DNA from 3 places in the Nonomuraea sp. JJY05 genome. Region 3 is predicted to be linked to each of the others. Evidence: riboswitches for the same ligand, from Rfam matches in the RefSeq annotation. Region 3 holds a riboswitch; each other region holds the start of a gene.
The links. Region 3 has a riboswitch for S-adenosylmethionine ahead of ACFKCF_RS13400 (aminotransferase class V-fold PLP-dependent enzyme). Riboswitches for the same ligand answer to the same signal wherever they lie in the genome.

Region 1: linked by a shared signal. The riboswitch ahead of thrC (threonine synthase) and the one ahead of ACFKCF_RS13400 (aminotransferase class V-fold PLP-dependent enzyme) in region 3 are both predicted to bind S-adenosylmethionine.
Region 2: linked by a shared signal. The riboswitch ahead of ACFKCF_RS17910 (GNAT family N-acetyltransferase) and the one ahead of ACFKCF_RS13400 (aminotransferase class V-fold PLP-dependent enzyme) in region 3 are both predicted to bind S-adenosylmethionine.

The regions. Positions count from the first base shown of each region.
Region 1 covers NZ_JBIEIS010000082.1:1,214-6,869, forward strand. Annotated here, with positions in the region: gene ACFKCF_RS59410 (MoaD/ThiS family protein) at 1-85, opposite strand, end outside; gene thrC (threonine synthase) at 110-1,342, opposite strand; SAM riboswitch class I at 1,356-1,497, opposite strand; gene ACFKCF_RS59420 (RNA polymerase sigma factor) at 1,577-2,131, opposite strand; gene ACFKCF_RS59425 (trehalose-6-phosphate synthase) at 2,163-3,593, shown strand; gene ACFKCF_RS59430 (hypothetical protein) at 3,600-4,175, opposite strand; gene otsB (trehalose-phosphatase) at 4,211-4,981, opposite strand; gene ACFKCF_RS59440 (DUF3263 domain-containing protein) at 5,021-5,320, opposite strand; gene ACFKCF_RS59445 (S-adenosyl-l-methionine hydroxide adenosyltransferase family protein) at 5,438-5,656, shown strand, end outside.
Region 2 covers NZ_JBIEIS010000010.1:209,016-214,671, reverse strand. Annotated here, with positions in the region: gene ACFKCF_RS17925 (hypothetical protein) at 1-522, opposite strand, end outside; gene pyrE (orotate phosphoribosyltransferase) at 747-1,295, opposite strand; gene ACFKCF_RS17915 (Ig-like domain-containing protein) at 1,503-2,684, shown strand; SAM riboswitch class I at 2,841-2,940, shown strand; gene ACFKCF_RS17910 (GNAT family N-acetyltransferase) at 2,948-3,568, shown strand; gene ACFKCF_RS17905 (hypothetical protein) at 3,777-4,295, shown strand; gene ACFKCF_RS17900 (hypothetical protein) at 4,605-4,796, opposite strand; tRNA gene ACFKCF_RS17895 (tRNA-Ser) at 4,897-4,986, opposite strand; gene ACFKCF_RS17890 (YceI family protein) at 5,149-5,656, opposite strand, start outside.
Region 3 covers NZ_JBIEIS010000008.1:17,248-22,903, forward strand. Annotated here, with positions in the region: gene ACFKCF_RS13380 (chaplin family protein) at 102-329, opposite strand; gene ACFKCF_RS13385 (SAM-dependent methyltransferase) at 518-1,480, shown strand; gene ACFKCF_RS13390 (cytochrome P450) at 1,464-2,657, opposite strand; gene ACFKCF_RS13395 (TerC family protein) at 2,667-3,404, opposite strand; SAM riboswitch class IV at 3,517-3,632, shown strand; gene ACFKCF_RS13400 (aminotransferase class V-fold PLP-dependent enzyme) at 3,678-4,964, shown strand; gene ACFKCF_RS13405 (DoxX family protein) at 4,961-5,620, opposite strand.

The DNA of each region.
Region 1 (5,656 bases), on a different contig from region 3:
GAAGAGTCGCGCCCTCGCCACTGACTTCGGCGTTGCCACCGGTGTAGGTGCGCAGAATGGTGGGAATCCGCACCGAAACGCTCATGGTTTAACTCGCCTTTCCTGGTTGTCAGACAGCCGCGCGGAACGCGTCGAGGGAGGGCCGGATCACGGCCGTGGGCTGGGCGTCGTCGCTGATCGCGTCGAGCGTCTTGAGTCCGTCGCCGGTGTTGAGCACCACGGTCTCGGCCTCGGGGTCGAGCCGCCCGCTCTCGGCGAGCTTCTTCAGCACGCCCACGGTCACCCCGCCCGCGGTCTCGGCGAAGACGCCCTCCGTCGAGGCCAGGAGCTTGATCGCGGCCACGATCTCGGCGTCCGTGACGTCCTCGACGGCCCCGCCGGTGCGCCGGGCGATGTCGAGCACGTACGGCCCGTCGGCCGGGTTGCCGATGGCCAGCGACTTGGCGATGGTGTCGGGCTTGACCGGCTGCACGACGTCGTGCCCCGCCTTGTACGCGGTGGAGACCGGCGAGCACCCGGCCGCCTGCGCCCCGAAGATCTTGTACGGCGTGTCCTCGACCAGCCCCAGCTGCACCAGCTCGCGGAAGCCCTTGTCGATCTTGGTGAGCTGCGAGCCGGAGGCGATGGGGATGACGATCTGCTCGGGCAACCGCCACCCGAGCTGCTCGGCGATCTCGTACGCGAGCGTCTTGGAGCCCTCGGCGTAGTAAGGCCGCAGGTTGACGTTGACGAACCCCCACTTGTCACCCAGCGGGTCGCCGATCAGCTCGGAGCAGAACCGGTTGACCTCGTCATAGGTGCCGTCGATCCCGATCAGCTTGCCGCCGAACACGCGGGCCATGGCGATCTTGGCCGCTTCGAGGTTGGCCGGGATGAACACGCACGCCTCGAGCCCGGCGCGCGCCGCCGCCGCGGTGACGGCGCCCGCGAGGTTGCCCGTGGAGGAGCAGGAAAGGGTGTGGAAGCCGAAGTTACGCGCCGCCTCGACGGCGATGGCGACGACCCGGTCCTTGAAGGAATGGGTGGGGTTGCCCGAGTCGTCCTTCACGTACAGGTTCTTGAGACCGAGTGCGCGTCCGAGGTTTCCGGCCTTGGCCAGTTTGGTCCAACCCGGGTTCATATTGGGCTTACTGGCTACGTCAACCGGCACCGGGAGCAGCGACCGGTAACGCCAGATGTTGGCGGGACCCGACTCGATGTCGGCGCGGGTCACCGTACCGAAGGAATAGGCCGCTTCGAGCGGCCCGAAACACTCCAGGCACGCGAAGCTCGGACCGAGCGGGTAACGGGTGCCGCACTCACGGCAGGACAGACCGACGGCAGGACCAAAGTCGAGCGACATGAAGCGAGGCCTTCCCTCATCTTCGCCCGCGGCCACCTTGACCGCAGACCGGAATTGGCACCTTGTCCCGGTCGGCCTCGCCAGGTCGCGAGTCTCAAGCCGGGAGGGTTGCCGGGGCTTCGCAGGGCCGGTCCCTCCACCCCTCTGGATGAGCAATATGCAGTTGTTGAAAAGGACTCTACCCGCCGATGGGGCCGAAATGGCCACCCGTCTCAAGATGCGAGACGTGGCGTCTCAGCGATAATCATCACCCAGCACTCCCTGCACGTATTTGCGGGCCTGGTGAATGCGTGACTTGGCGGTGCCCAGGGGGATGCCGAGCTGTTCGGCCACCTCGTTGTAGTCGAGCTGGACGATGTCGCGCAGCACCAGCGCCTGCGCCAGGTCGGGCTTGTCGGCCTCCAGCGCCTCCATGGCGTCGAGCAGGTCGAGCCTCGACCCGGCGATCACGCTCACCCGCGCCACGTCGGGCTTCTGCGTGGGCAGCTCGTCGGAGGTCTGCTCGGCCGCCCGGCGTTTGAGCGACCTGTACGTGGTGCGGGCGCAGTTGGCCGTCACGATGTGCAGCCAGGTGCTGAAGCGCGCCCGGCCCTCGAACCGGCCGATGTTGCGCGCCACGGCCAGCAAGGTGTCCTGGGAGGCTTCCTCGGCGTCCTGGTGATAGGGGAGGATCCGGGCGCAGTGCCGCATCACATCGGGCTCGATCCGCGCCAGGAGCTCGCCAAGTGCGCGATGATCTCCTCCTGCGGCCGAGCGGGCGAGTTCCTCGGTTAGCTCATCTAGCGCCATAGCTGGGATCCTATGGGCGAAGGGAGCGTAGATGAACAGCGTCCTGGTGGCCTCCAACAGAGGGCCCGTTTCCTTTACCGTCTCGGACGACGGTGAGCTGACCATGAAACGCGGTGGCGGCGGTCTGGTCTCGGCGCTGTCCGAGGTGGCCAAGAAGGACGGCGTGCTGTGGGTGTGCGCGGCGCTGTCCGACGGCGACCGCAGCGCCGTGCGCCTGGTGCCCGGCGGCCGGATCGACCACGCCGGCTACGACACGGGCCCGCTGCGCATGCTCGACATCCCGCCCGCCACCTTCCACCGCGCCTACAACGCCGTGGCCAACTCCACGCTGTGGTTCGTCAACCACCTGCTCTACGACATCCCCAACTCGCCGAACTTCGGCACGAGGTTCGAGCGCGAGTGGGAGTCCTACCGCGACTACAACGGGGCGTTCGCGCTGGCGCTGGCCGAGGAGGCCGGCCACGGCGCCCGCGTCATGGTGCAGGACTACCATCTGACGCTGACCCCGGCGATGCTCCGCGCCGAGCGGCCGGACCTGCGCATCGCCCACTTCAGCCACACCCCGTGGGCGCCCCCCGAATACTTCTCGCTGCTGCCCGACGAGGTGGTCGGAGAGGTCCTGGAGGGCATCCTGGGCGCCGATCACGCCGGGTTCCTGGCCGACAGGTGGGCGCAGGCGTTCATGGACTGCTGCGAGGCGCTGCTGGGCGCGGAGGTCGACCGCGTGGGCCGCAGCGTCACCCACGAGGGCAGGACCACCCGCATCGGCGTGCACAGCCTGGGCGTGGACGGCGACGCGCTGTGGGAGCGCGCCGTCGAGCCCGACGTCGAGTCGCACATGACCGCGCTCAGGGAGCAGGTGGGCGACCGGCGGCTGATCGTCCGCATCGACCGCACCGAGCTGTCGAAGAACATCGTGCGCGGCCTGGTGGCCTACCGCGAGTTCCTCGCCGCGCACCCGGAGTGGCACGGCAAGGTGGTGCACCTGGCGTTCGCCTACCCGAGCAGGCACGACCTGCCCGAATACCGCGAATACACCGCGTCGGTGCTGCGCTGCGCGCAGGAGATCGAGGACGAGTACGGCACCGAGGACTGGGACCCGCTGATCCTCAACGTCAACGACGACTACCCGCGTTCGCTGGCCGCGTACCGGATGGCCGACGTGCTGCTGGTCAACCCCATCCGCGACGGGATGAACCTGGTCGCCAAGGAGGGCCCGATCCTGTCCACGCGATGCGCGCTCGTGCTCTCGCGCGAGGCGGGGGCGGCGGCCGAGCTGGGCCCGCACGCGCTCGTGGTCAACCCGTACGACATCAGCGGCACGGCCGCCGCGCTGCACGCGGCGCTCGTCATGCCGGAGGACGAGCGCCGCATGCGGCGCGACAAGCTGCACGCCGCGGCCACCGCCCTGCCGCCGCAGAAGTGGCTCGCGGCCCAGCTCGACGCGCTGGCCGAGATCTGAACGCGGTCAGGTCCAGTCGGCGTTCTCGAGCGCGTCGGCCAGCCCCGGCGTGTTCCACTGGTCCACGATGAGGATCTTGCTCTTCGGCAGGTACCACTCGCGCTGCGTGAAGCGGAGCAGCACCTTCGTGGTCGAGCCCGAATACTTGACGCACTCCGACTTCCACGCGTTGTACGCGGCCTTGTGCCCCGCGCCGACCTGGCGCAGGCCCCTGGTGACCTTCGGGCCGATGGCCTCGCCCCACTTCTTGTTGAACGGGCACGGCTGCACGTCGCTCGCCGTGTAGAAGGGCCTCTTGCCGGTGTACGGGCCGAACCCCTCGGCGCCGCGCTTGATGGACGAGGGGCCGAGGACGTAGAAGGCGTCGCACTCGGGCGTCCCCCAGCCCACGGGCTTGCCGCACTTGCCGGTCACGATCTGGACCTCGTCGCCGATGCGGTGGACCTGCCACTTGATCGGGATGTAGAGGGTCAGGCCCTTGCGCAACTTGACCGCCTGGGCGGGCGCGGCGTGCGCGGGCAGGGAGGCCGCGAGGAGGGTGGCCACGGCCACGGCCGCGGCGGCGAGGTATCGCTTGTGCATGCGCCCGACCCTAGAGAGCACGACTTGCAGCTCAATCATGAACGGCTGAAAGCCGCCACAAGCTCCTCCAGCAGCGCGACGACGCCGTCGGGCCCGTCCACCACGAGGTCGGCCCGCTCGGCCAGCTCAGTGACCTCGGCGGAGCCGCTGCACACGGTCACGCCGGGCAGCCCCGAGACGCCCACGGCCTCGAACGCGGCCAGGTCGCCGAGATCGTCGCCCACGAACATGACGGACCTGGCGGCCCGCTCCGCCAGGAACAGGCTGAGCGCCTGCCCCTTGTCCATGCCCGGCGGCCGCAGCTCCAGCACCAAGCGCCCCGGCTCGACCACCAGGCCGTGCTTGCCGGCCAGCTCGGCCAGGGGCTCGCGCAGCCTGGCGAGCGCGCCCTCCGGGTCGGGGCTGCGCCTGGTGTGCACGGCCACCGCCCGGCCCTTGTCCTCGATGGTGACCTCTTGCAGGCCCAGCGACTCGAGCAGCAACGGCAGCTCGGCCTCGGCCCGTAGCACGCCCGGCGGCGGAGGGGGCCCGGAGATCTGCCCGGCCTCCCAGCGCTCGAAGCCGTAGTGCCCGAGCACGACCAGCCGGGGCACGTCGGCCAGGCCCCGCCCGAGCTCCAGCGCGGTGGCCGGCGGCCGGCCGGTCACGATGGCCACCGCCAGGACGTGGGCGCCCAGCTCGGCCAGCACCTCCGGCGCCTTCGGATGGATCACGGCCTTGGCGGGATCGGGCACGATCGGCGACAGGGTCCCGTCGAAGTCGAGCCCGATCACGGCGCCTGCCGGGTCGTTCAAGATCGCTTTCATTCCAGGGATGTTCCTCACGCGGCTGCCGTACCCAGCCGGTCAGGGACGCATGCCGAGTCTCCTGGCGGCGCGGTCCCGCTGACGGGTGGACCGTAACCTGCGCAGCCTCTTGACCAGCATGGGATCGTGCTCCAGCGCCTCCGGCCGGTCGATCAACTCACCGAGCAACTGGTAGTAGCGAGTGGCGGAGAACCCGAAGCTCTCCTTGATGGCCTGCTCCTTCGCGCCCGCGTAGCGCCACCATTGGCGTTCGAAGGCGAGGAGCTCGAGATCGCGTTCTGAGAGGGGTTGGCCGGACGTCTCCTGGGCAGCATTGTCACCGCTGAGCGGTGCTCCCATGGTGTCCTCCTCGGGAAAGGTGCGTGCGACGACTCCGCAAGCACGCGGCCCGTGGCCAATCGTAATGTGCGAAGTGCGGCTGTTCACGACGTATTGAGAGACGTACAGTCACGAAATGTGACCTCAGTAATCACGCTCCTCACCGACTATGGACTCGAAGACGGCTATGTGGCGGCGTGTCACGGAGTGATCGCCGGAATCGCCCCCGAGGCGCGGGTGATCGACGTGTGCCACCTGATCCCCTCGGGTGACGTACGGCGCGGCGCGGCGATTCTCGCCCAGACCATCCCCTACCTTCCCGTGGGCATCCATATCGGCGCGGTCGATCCCAGCGCG
Region 2 (5,656 bases), on a different contig from region 3:
TCGGTTGCGCTGTGCTCGATCGGGGTCGCTGACTCGGCGAGAGACGGCGGCGGCACGGGGCAGTTCGCGGACCTGGCGCCGGCGGAATTCCTCACTCGGCACCATGACGATCATTCGCCAGGGTGAGTCGATGATGGGAGCGACCAGTTCCGGACGCAGTCCCCAGCCTTCGGCGATGACAGGCCGCCCCGAAACCAGGCCGCGCAGGTCATCCAAGGCCCATTCGAACCGCGTGGGAAAGCCGGCCAGGGTCTCGTCGGCCATCTCTTGAGGGCTGGTGTTCACCCAGACGGCGTCCGGGTCAGGATCCGCGATGGGCTCGCCGAGCCGCAGGCGACGGGCGATCCGACGGTCATTGTGCGCACGTGCGTCGTGGTAGTCGTAGTGGTAGGCGGTCAGCCCGTACCGGATGGCCAGCAGCCTGGCGACGGTGGATTTGCCGGCCCATTGTCCCCCTCCGATCCACAGGGCGTTGTGCAAGGTGCCGAACGGATCCCAGACCTCGCTACTTGTGGCGTTCACGGTTACAGCATGGCGACGGCACCGGCCAAAGAAACAGTCTTGTTCTGCCTGCTCCGAACGGGTGATGATCGTAGAGAGGGCGCTTGTGACGTTTCAGGCGTCGTACCCCTGGTTCGACCAGGTGGGGGCTCGTAGATCAGCCCCGTTGCTCCGTGAGCCAGGGCGAGAAAGGACGCTGCGTCTGGGCGCCCGCGCACGGTGAGCTGGTCGACAGGCCCGGCGGATCAGTTCGTCATGCGCAGGTCGGTCGCGGTCAACAACGATGAAAGGCTGATGTTTTCTGCGGCCAGCGCTGCCGTACCTCCCTGCTCGCGATCGATGACGCACAATGCCTCGCTGACCTGCGCCCCTAGGCTCCGCAGCTCAGCAGTGGACAGGACGATCTGGCCACCGCTGGTGACGACGTCCTCGACCACCAGCACCCGCCGTCCCTCCACCTCCGCGCCTTCGGCCAGACGACCGGTTCCGTACGTCTTGGCCTGCTTACGAACGAACGCACACGGCAGACCGGTGTGCCGGCCGAGGGCGGTGACCACCGGGATCCCGCCCATCTCAAGCCCGGCCAACACCTCGACGTCCCCCGAGACCAGGGGAGCCATCGCCCGAGCGATGTCGTCCAGCAGAACGGGGTCGCCTTCGAACTTGTACTTGTCGAAGTACTCGGTGGCGGTACGTCCTGAACGGAGCACGAAGTGGCCGGCGAGGTGGGCTGCGGCATGAATCCGGCGAGCGAGGTCAGAGCGCGTCACAGGCACCCAGTCTCCCAGAAGCATGGCGGACGTGCTCAGGACCGCCCACCACGGAAGTCCCGCTCCTCGATCTCGCAGAAGCCCTCTGGATACGCCTGCCTCGCAACCTGCCGCATCGATCAAGGCACCTTTGTATTGTTACCCACAGTTATGGGCATATAGCTCTCCGTATCATCAATAGGCCGTCTTGTCTGAAAGATGCCTATTTGTCGGGGAGTGGAGGCATCGACGATGCGGAACGGCCGGACCATACTCGTCAGCACGTTCATGGCTGCGCTGCTGCTGACCGCAAGCTGCACCTCGGGTGCCTCGAATCCACCAGCGCCCGCCGACCCGCAGGAGCGGGCCCTCACAGCCAAGCTGGCGATCACACCGGCGAACGGCACGAAGAGGGTGCCCCCGGACACCGCCGTCGGCGTCAAGGCCACCGACGGCAAGGTCACCAAGGTGACCGTCGCCGACGCCAAGGGGAGCGAGGTGCGCGGGACCTTGGGCGCGGACGGGACGTGGCGTCCCACGTGGCCGTTGCGGCCCTCGACGGCGTACACGGTGAGCGTGCAGGCGACCGGCACGGACGGCAAGCCCGTCACCGCGCGGGCCACGTTCACCACGCTCAAGCCGAAGCGGGTGCTGGAGAGCGGCATGTCCCCCCTGGACGGCGAGAGGGTCGGCGTCGGCATGCCCGTCCAGCTCCTGCTGTCGCGCCCCGTGACCGCCAGGAGCGACCGGGCCGCGGTCGAGCGGTCGCTGGAGGTGCGGATGTCCAAGCCGGTCGAGGGTGCGTGGAGCTGGGTGAGCGACCGCGAGGTCCAGTTCAGGCCGCGCGAGTACTGGCCGGTCGGCGAGAAGGTCACGGTGGTCGCGCACCTGGCCGGCCTGCGGGCGGGGCAGGACGTGTGGGGCACCAGGGACCGCAGCCTGACGTTCACCGTCGGTGACGAGCACATCACCAAGATCCGCAATGGCACCCACCGGGCAGTCGTGCGGGAGAACGGCGAGGTCGTCAAGACCATCCCGGTCAGCCTGGGCAAGAAGGGCGACGAAAGCTGGTCCGGCATCATGATCGCCCAGGAGAAGGCCGCGGAGACCCTCATGGACTCGGCCACCATCGGCAGGCCCGGTGAGTACTACGCCCGTACCAAGTGGAATGTCAGGATGACCTACAGCGGCATGTTCTTCCACGCCGCGCCCTGGTCGACCGGCGCGCAGGGCAGCCGCAACGTCAGCCACGGCTGCGTGAACGCCAGCATGGCCAACGCCCGCTGGTTCTACAACTTCACGCAGCGGGGAGACATCATCGAGGTCACGGGGACATCGCGGAAGCTCCAGTTCGGCAACGGGCCGACGCCGTGGGCGAAGTCGTGGGACGACTGGGTCGCGGGCAGCGCCCTCGGCAAGTCGATCAACGCCTGATGGAAGAGACCGCGCCGGTGCGGTCGGGCAAACTCGGTTCTTGGTAGCCGCTGGTGGTGAGCACTCCCGACTCCTGGGTTCAAGCGCCGTCCATGGAATAGGCCCTCTGCGGCGAATTGACGGCGTCCGCCCGTGCAGGCATGATCTCGACTCGGTAGTTCATCCAGAGGATCTGAGGGACCTGGCCCTGTGACGGTCCGGCAACCTCCCCGGCGGGAATCCGCGGGAAAGGTGCCAATGCCAGGAACGATGAGGGAGAGCTGATGAGCGTACGCCTTGATGTTCCTGTCCTTGCCGGCGATCTGGTGCGGTTGGAGCCGCTGGCGATGCGGCACGCGGCGGATCTCGCGGAGGCGGCCGAGGAGGATCGATCGTCCTACGACTTCACGCTGGTGCCTCGCGGTCGCGAGATGCCGGACTACCTGGCGACCCAACTCGCCCGCGACGGGCTGACCCCGTTCGCCCAGGTTCGGCTCACCGACGGCAAGGCGGTGGGCTGCACCGGCCTCTGGGATCCTCGCAGGTGGCCGGATCGGCCTGGCCTGCGAGCGATCGAGATCGGCTTCACCTGGCTGGCCGCCTCGGCCCAGGGGACCGGGATCAATGCCGAGGCGAAGCTGTTGCTGCTGTCGTACGCGTTCGAAACGCTCGGCGTCGCCCGCGTCGACCTGAAGACCGACGCCCGCAACCACCGCTGCCGCCGGGCCTTGGAGCGGCTCGGCATCCCCTTTGAGGGCGTGCTGCGCGCCTGGTCCATGTCGTGGGCGCGCGGCGAGGAGGGCAAGGTCCGCGACTCGGCCATGTTCGCAGTGGTCGCCACCGACTGGCCTACCGTCAAGCCGGTGCTGCAAGCCCGTTCTCACCGCCGCTCGCCGGCCCTCTGAGGAGCTTCGACTGGGTGACGGTGGCGATCAGGCAGTGAGGCGTCATCGTCCTACTTTCGGGTGTGGTGAACGCGCGTCCCGGCGCAGGCGCTCGTGGAAGCGGAGCTCTTGATCGGCCACGGATGCGTCGACCTCGTGATGATGTGGCCGTGAGAGATCGCCAGTTACTTACTGCATCTGTATCGCTACTTTGTGTAGCATCCGGTGGATGAGGAAACCGTTCCGCAGCTTGACCGTGCTGCTCACCGCTGCTGTAGCCCTCACCGCCATCCCGCACGCCGCCTCCGCGCACGCGCCCTCGCAGAACCCTCCCCGCGGCTGCGCCAACAAGGAGGCCGCCTCCGGCAATTACTCCGCCAGAGTCACGATCTGCCTCACCGAGACCTGGAAGAAGCACGCCTTCGGCGGTCCCACGCTGGAGCCGACCGACACCGTCACCCTGGAGTGCTGGCACGGCGTCGTCCTGTGGTCTAACTCCGACTGCTCGATGGACTCGAAGCTGACCCTGTCGAAGGACGGCGTCCGCGCCTGGACCGAGGAGCGGAGCAACAGCGTGTACATCGCCCGCAACGGCAACACCAGCACCTACACCGACCACTACGCGTGCCGTGGAAACGGCGAGTACGAGCTGCGGTTCGAGGGTGCCACGGTCTGGGTCACGCGGCATTTCAGCAGAGGCAGTGTGACCATCCCAGCGTTCTCCGTGAAGGCGCGCGGCTGCGCCTAATGCTTGGCGCGATGGCATGTGAGGGGTTCCGCCGACGGGGAGGGAGCCCCTCGCTCGCGTACGTTCCACAGCAGATCCTGGTAAGACCGTACCGCACACGATCGATGCCGGTCAGGGAAACACCGGTGCGGCGCCCCAACGCGCTCGGTACGGGCCGCCGTGCGGGTCCGGGTTGTGCGACCGCATCCCTGGGGTACCGGCCATCCATGTCGGCAGCAGGCCGTCAGCACGTCCCGGCGCAGGCGCTCGTCGAATCGGAGTTCCTGCGCGGGCCTCTTAGACGCCGTACTCACAATAGAACAGCGCCGGTCAGTCCAGCAGTTCCATGACGATCGTGTCGAATCCGTCGCACTTATAGCGATTGAAGGTCACCACGCAGCCCTTGCCATGCAGGCGGACCGCGCACGTGGGCCCCTCGATGCCGAGGCTGAGTTCCGCCTTGACCACACCGAGGTCGGGATCAAAGGAGATGGCTTCGTGCCCGTGTGAGTCCAGACCCACTTGATGATGCCAGGGCCTGTCGTTAGCGCAATGGTCCGGCATCGGGTCAGCCAAGATCAAAGAGCCCTGCCCCGTGATCTTGGGGCAGGGCTCTCACCTGCGGAGGATCGGGGATTTGAACCCCGGATGGGCGGTAAACCCAAACCGCATTAGCAGTGCGGCGCCATAGACCTGACTAGGCGAATCCTCCTGGAAGCCTTCGCGGCTCAGGACAGCGTACCGGCCTTCTGGCGAGGCGGCAAAGTGATTGCTCCCCGTCCTTCGCCAAGAGTTATCAACAGCCTGTGGGTAACTGCCTGTGGATGAAGCCCGCCCAGAGCGTGGACGGGCTTCGGGGCTGTGGATAACCAGGTTACGCGGCCGGGTTGGCCTCGCCCTCGATCTCAATCTTTACCTTCTTGCCGACCAGGACGCCGCCGGTCTCCAGGGCCTGGTTCCAGGTCAGGCCGAACTCCTCGCGGTCGAACTCCGTGGTGATCGAGAAGCCCCAGACCGGCGCGCCCCACGGGTTGGTGCCGGCGCCGCCGTACTCGACCGTGAGCTCGACCTCCTTGGTGACGTCACGGACGGTCAGGTCACCGACGACGGTGAACTCGTCGCCGGAGTGGCCGACCACGCGGGTGCTCCTGAAGGTGATCGTCGGGAACTTCTCCGTGGCCAGGAAGTCGTCGCTGCGCAGGTGGCCGTCGCGGTCGGCGACCCCGGTGTCGATGCTGTCGGCCTGGATCGTGAGCTCGGCGGTCGACTCGAGCGGGTTCTCGGCGATCGTGACCGAGCCGCTGAAGGAGCCGAAGTGGCCACGGACCTTGCTGACCATCATGTGCTTGACCATGAAACCGATGCGGGTGTGCGCCACATCC
Region 3 (5,656 bases):
ATGGGACCTCTTTGGAGGTGCGACCGACTGGCCGCTCGCCGACCGACCAGCCGGAGTTGGAGCCCGGGCCGGACGAATGCCGGCCCGGGCTCTTTCTTCTTTCAGTGGTGGCTCGGCACGTTGGCGTAGGCGCCACCCTTGCACCCGGCGAACGCGGCGCCGATGACGGCCACGGCGTTGCCACAGACGTTGATCGGGATCGCGATGGGAAGGTGCAGCTGGTTGCCGCCGAGCACGCTGCCGTTGCCGCTGGTCGTGTCGGCGTGCGCCGGGGCCGCGAGCGACAGCATGGCGACGGCTCCTGTGACGACCATGACCTTCTTCAGCACGAGGGCTCCTCTCAGTTGGGCGGCCCGGGGCCGCTGGTGCTTGCGCGGAAGCGGTCGCTCGCACCAACTGGGGGATGACGCAACGCGACCGCTCGATGACATTAGGTAAACGTACCGCAAGTCGGCGACAATGAGTAGCCAAATGATGACGATGCGTGTCACACGAAAGTCATGAGATAGTCCTGGACATGTGGCTCACCTGGCGCGCCGCAATGGAGCGTGCGCTGTACGGCGAGGAGGGCTTCTACCTTCGCGAACGCCCTTCAGGCCACTTCCGGACCTCGGTCAGCGCCTCCCCGGCGTTCGCCGACGCCGTGCTGGCGCTGCTGTCGGAGGTGGACGTCGAGCTCGGCGGTCCTGACGTGCTCGACCTGGTCGACATCGGCGCGGGCGAGGGCACGCTGGTCGCCCAGGTGCTGGAGGCCGCCGAGCCCGCGCTGCGAGACCGGCTCCGCGTCACCGCCGTCGACCTGTCCCCCAGGCCGGAGGGCCTGCCCGAGCGGATCGCCTGGCGGCGCAGCGTGCCCACCGGCATCACGGGCCTGGCGGTCGCCAACGAGTGGCTCGACAACGTGCCGCTCGACGTGGCGGAGCAGACCGCCGACGGGCCGCGACTCATCATGGTGAACGTCCGCACCGGCGAGGAGCGCCTCGGCGAGCCGCTGCCACCGGACGACCGCGCCTGGCTCGACCGATGGTGGCCGCTGACCCGGGTGGGCTCGCGCGCGGAGATCGGCCGCCCCCGCGACGAGGCGTGGGCCTCTGTTGTGGGACGCCTCACAAAGGGCCGAGCGATTGCCGTGGATTATGCACACCCTGTGGATAACCGGCCCCTCTGTGGCACGTTGACCGGTTACCGCGACGGCGCGGTCGTTGCCCCGATCCCCGATGGGACCTGCGATATCACGGCTCATGTCGCACTTGACGCGTGTGCCGAGGCCGGGCGCGAGGCCGGCGCGATATCCACAGCCTTGTCCACACAGCGCGACGCGCTGAGGGCTCTGGGGATCACCGGCACCCGGCCTCCGATCGACCTGGCCCGCACCGAGCCGCGCGCCTACATCCGGGCGCTGGCCAGGGCGTCGGAGGAGGGTGAGCTGATCGACCCGGCCGGGCTCGGCGGGTTCGGCTGGCTCAGCCAGCGGCGGTGACCTCCAGCGCCCGCAGCCCTCTGATGATGAAGCCGGGCTTCCAGCTCGGCTCCTCCCGCAGTTCGAGCTTGGCCGCCCGGTCCAGGAGCGCGCCGTACGACTCCATGAGCTCGATGCGGGCCAGCGGCGCGCCCAGGCAGAAGTGGATCCCGGCCCCGAACGAGATGTGCGGATTGTCGGCCCGCCCTACGTCGAGCCGGTCCGGGTCCTCGAACACCGCCGGGTCGCGGTTGGCCGAGCCGAACAGCAGCGCCACCTCCGACCCGCGCGGGATCTCCACGCCGTGCACCTCGATGTCCTCCAGCACCCAGCGTTCGAACATCTGCAGCGGCGTGTCCCAGCGCATCACCTCCTCGACGGCCGTGGGCAGCAGCGAGCGGTCCTCGCGCAGCCGCGCCAGCTCGGAGGGGTTGCGGAACAGGGCCCACCAGCCGTTGCCCGTCACGTTCACGGTGGCCTCGTGGCCGGCGTTGAGCAGCAGCACGCACGTGCCGACCAGCTCGTCCTCGGTCAGCTCGTCGATCTGTGCGAGCGCGCTGATCAGGTCGTCGCCGGGGGCCCGGCGGCGCTCCGCTGCCAGGGTCTTGAGGTAGTCGGCGAACTCCGACGCCGCCCGTACCGCTGTGTGCTGGTCCTCAAGGCTCGGGTTGAGCTCGTACATGCCGCAGATCTCCGCCGACCAGGGGCGCAGCAGGTGGCGGTCGGCGTGGGGGATGCCGAGCATCTCCGCGATCACCGTCACCGGGAGCGGCTCGGCGACCTCGGCGAGGAGGTCGCCGCCGCCCTTCTCCACGAACGTGTCCACCAGGCCCTCGGCGATGGCGCGCACCCGGGGACGCAGCGACTCGACCATGCGCGGCGTGAACGCCTTGGAGACCAGCCGGCGCAGCCTGGTGTGCACCGGCGGCTCCACGTCGAGCATGCCCGCCCTGATCACGCGCCAGAACGGTTCCTGGAACTCCGGCTCCGGCGGCCTGCCGAACTCCTCGTGGCCGGCCACATGGAGGTAGGACCGCCCCAGGCGGCGGTCCCTGAGCAGGGCGTTCACGTCGGCATGACGTGAGATCAGCCACTGGTTCGTCGGCTCGAAGTAGCTGACCGGCGCCTCGCGCCTCAGCTCGTCGTACACCCGGTACGGGTGAGCCACGAAATCCGGATCCCAAGGGTCAAATCGCACTATTTCATCTTATGGAGTGGCGTCCTCCTGTGGCGCCGGTCGCTTGCTCCGCATCCGGATGTTCAGCAGCTCGACGACGAGCGAGAACGCCATCGCGAAGTAGATGTAGCCCTTGGAAATGTGCTGGCCGAAGCCCTCGGCGATGAGCACCACGCCGATCAGCACGAGGAACGCCAGCGCCAGCATCTTGATGCTCGGGTGCCGGTCCACGAACCTGCTGATCGGTCCCGAGGCGAACAACATCACCAGCACCGCCACCACGACCGCCGCGATCATCACGCCGAGCTCGTCGACCATGCCGACGGCGGTGATGACGGAGTCGAGCGAGAACACGATGTCCAGCACCATGATCTGGGCGATCACCGCAGCGAAGGAGGCGGCCGCGGCCTTCTTGCCGTCCTTGCCCACGGGGCCGTCCATGCTGTGGCCGATCTCGGTGACGCTCTTGCCCAGCAGGAACAGGCCGCCGAGCAGCAGAATCAGGTCACGTCCTGATATTTCGTGACCGAAGACGGCGAACAGCGGCTCGGTGAGCTGCACCACCCACGACAGGGCCAGCAGCAGGAGCAGCCGGGTGATCAGGGCCGCGCCCAGCCCCAGCACCCGGGCTCTGTCCCGTTGTTCGGGAGGTAGTTTCCCGGCCAGGATGGAGATGAAGATGATGTTGTCGATCCCCAGCACGATCTCCAGGGCGACCAGGGTGAAGAAGCCGATCCATATTTGAGGGTCGGTCACCCAGTCGAACATCTGCGCACCTCCATGACACGTTGGCGGGATTTCCGGTAGCAACGAGTCAGGGGCCGAATAAGTTCACCGACTTGCGATCGGTGGCGGGGATTGGGTTATAGTCTGCGCCGTAGGTCATGAGTGCCAGCGACAAGCCCCGGCTAGCTGGCCGGCAACCCTCGCGTCCGCGGCGGGGTGCCCCGGGTGAAGACCTGGTCCGCCACGAGGTGTGGCGGGCAAGCGCGGGCTCCGTGGCTGCTTCCAGGGGTCCGATGACCCTGAGGGAGATGTGCCATGTCCACATTGACGATCTTCAGCTCCGTCCCCGCCCGTGCCGCCGAGGCGGTTGCGGCCACCACGAGCAGGCCGATCCCCGCCGTGCTCGGGGCCGATCTCGAGGTGCCGGTCAAGGGCGGCAGGCTCGTCGGCTACGCCAACCTCGACTACGCCGCCAGCGCCCCCTGTCTCGAGCCGGTCAGCGCCGCCGTCACCGCCGCGCTCCCGGCCTACTCCAGCGTCCACCGGGGCGCGGGCTACGCCTCGCAGCTCACCACCGCCCGCTACGAGCAGGCCCGCCACACGGTCCGGGCGTTCGTCGGGGCCCGCCCGGACGACGCCGTGATCTTCACCCGCAACACCACCGACGCCACGAACCTGCTGGCCCGCTGCCTGCCCTCTGACACGACCACCGTGGTCTTCGACACCGAACACCACGCCTCCCTCCTCCCCTGGCAGAAGTCCGTACGGCTGGCGCCGCCCGCCTTCCCCGGCGAGGCCGTCCGCGCCGCCGACGAGGCCCTGGCCGGCATCGACGGCCCCAAGCTGCTCGTGGTCACCGCCGCCTCCAACGTCACCGGCGAGCTCTGGCCCATCGCCGCCCTGGCCCACGTCGCCCACCGGCACGGCGCCCGCATCCTGGTGGACGCCGCCCAGCTCGTACCGCACCGGCGCCTCAACCTGACCGCGCTCGACCTGGACTACGTGGCCTTCTCCGGGCACAAGCTGTACGCGCCGTTCGGCGCGGGGGTGCTGGTCGGGCGGCGGGACTGGCTCGCGGAGGGCGAGCCGTACCTCAAGGGCGGCGGCGCGGTGCGCTCCGTGGGCGACGACACCGAGTGGCACGACGACCCGGAGCCGCGACACGAGGCGGGCACCCCGAACGTGCTGGGCGCCATCGCCCTGGCCGCCGCCTGCGACGCGCTCACGGCCACCGGCTGGACCGCGCTGGTGCGGGAGGAGGAGCGGCTGATCGCGCGCCTGCGCTCGGGGCTGGCCTCGATCGAGGGCGTGCGGGAGCTGTCGCTGTGGGGGGATGACCACCCGCGCGTCGGCATCGTGTCGTTCACCGTGGACGGCTACTCGGCCCGCGAGGTGGCCGAGGTGCTGTCCGGCGAGTACGGCATCGGCGTGCGCGACGGCAAGTTCTGCGCGCACCCGTTCGTCCGGCACCTTCTTGGAGAGGCCGACGGCGGATGCGAGGACGGCACCGCCTCCGCGGTGCGGGCCTCCATCGGCATCGGCACCACGCAGGAGCACGTGGACCGGCTGGTCGAGGCCCTGCGGGAGCTCGTGGGCCGCTAGACGGCGTCGGAGCGGTTCGGCGGCTTGCGGTGCGGCGGCGGCTCGTCGGAGACCAGCGCGTCGATGTCCCTCATGTCGTCGTCGTTGACCGCTCCGGCCCGGTGCTCGGTCGGCTGCCTGGGCACCCGAGGCGCCTCGGCGGCCGGCGCGGGCGTCGTGGGGCCGGCGGTCCTGGTCGTGACGTTCGACGGCTCCGGACGCTGTGGCTGCGTGGCGCGTTCCTCCTCGGCGGCCCGGCGTGCCGAGCGCCGGCGGAACATCGCGGCGAAGATCCCGTCGATGCCGATCCGGCCGCCCCCGAGCGCCAGGAACAGCAGGGCCAGCGCCCCGAGCGCGCCGGGCAGCTCCCAGCCGCCGGCGCTGGTCAGCACCCCGTGCCCCGCGTGCACGTACGCGACGGCGCCCAGCATGTTGATCAGCAACAGCAGCCCTACCAGGCGCACCAGCAGGCCCAGGATCAGGAACAGGCCGCCGGCGGTCTCGACGACGGTCGCGAATGCGGCGGCGAGCTCCGGCATCGGGATCCCCATCCCCTTGAACGCCTGCCCCGTGGCCGCCAGGCCGCCCTGCCACTTCTGCGACCCGTGAACCACGAAGATCACGCCGGTCACCACCCGTGCGATCAACGCCGCGACATCAAACACAACTCTCTTCATGGTGTTATCTCCCCCCGTTCCTGGTATTCCTCCCCG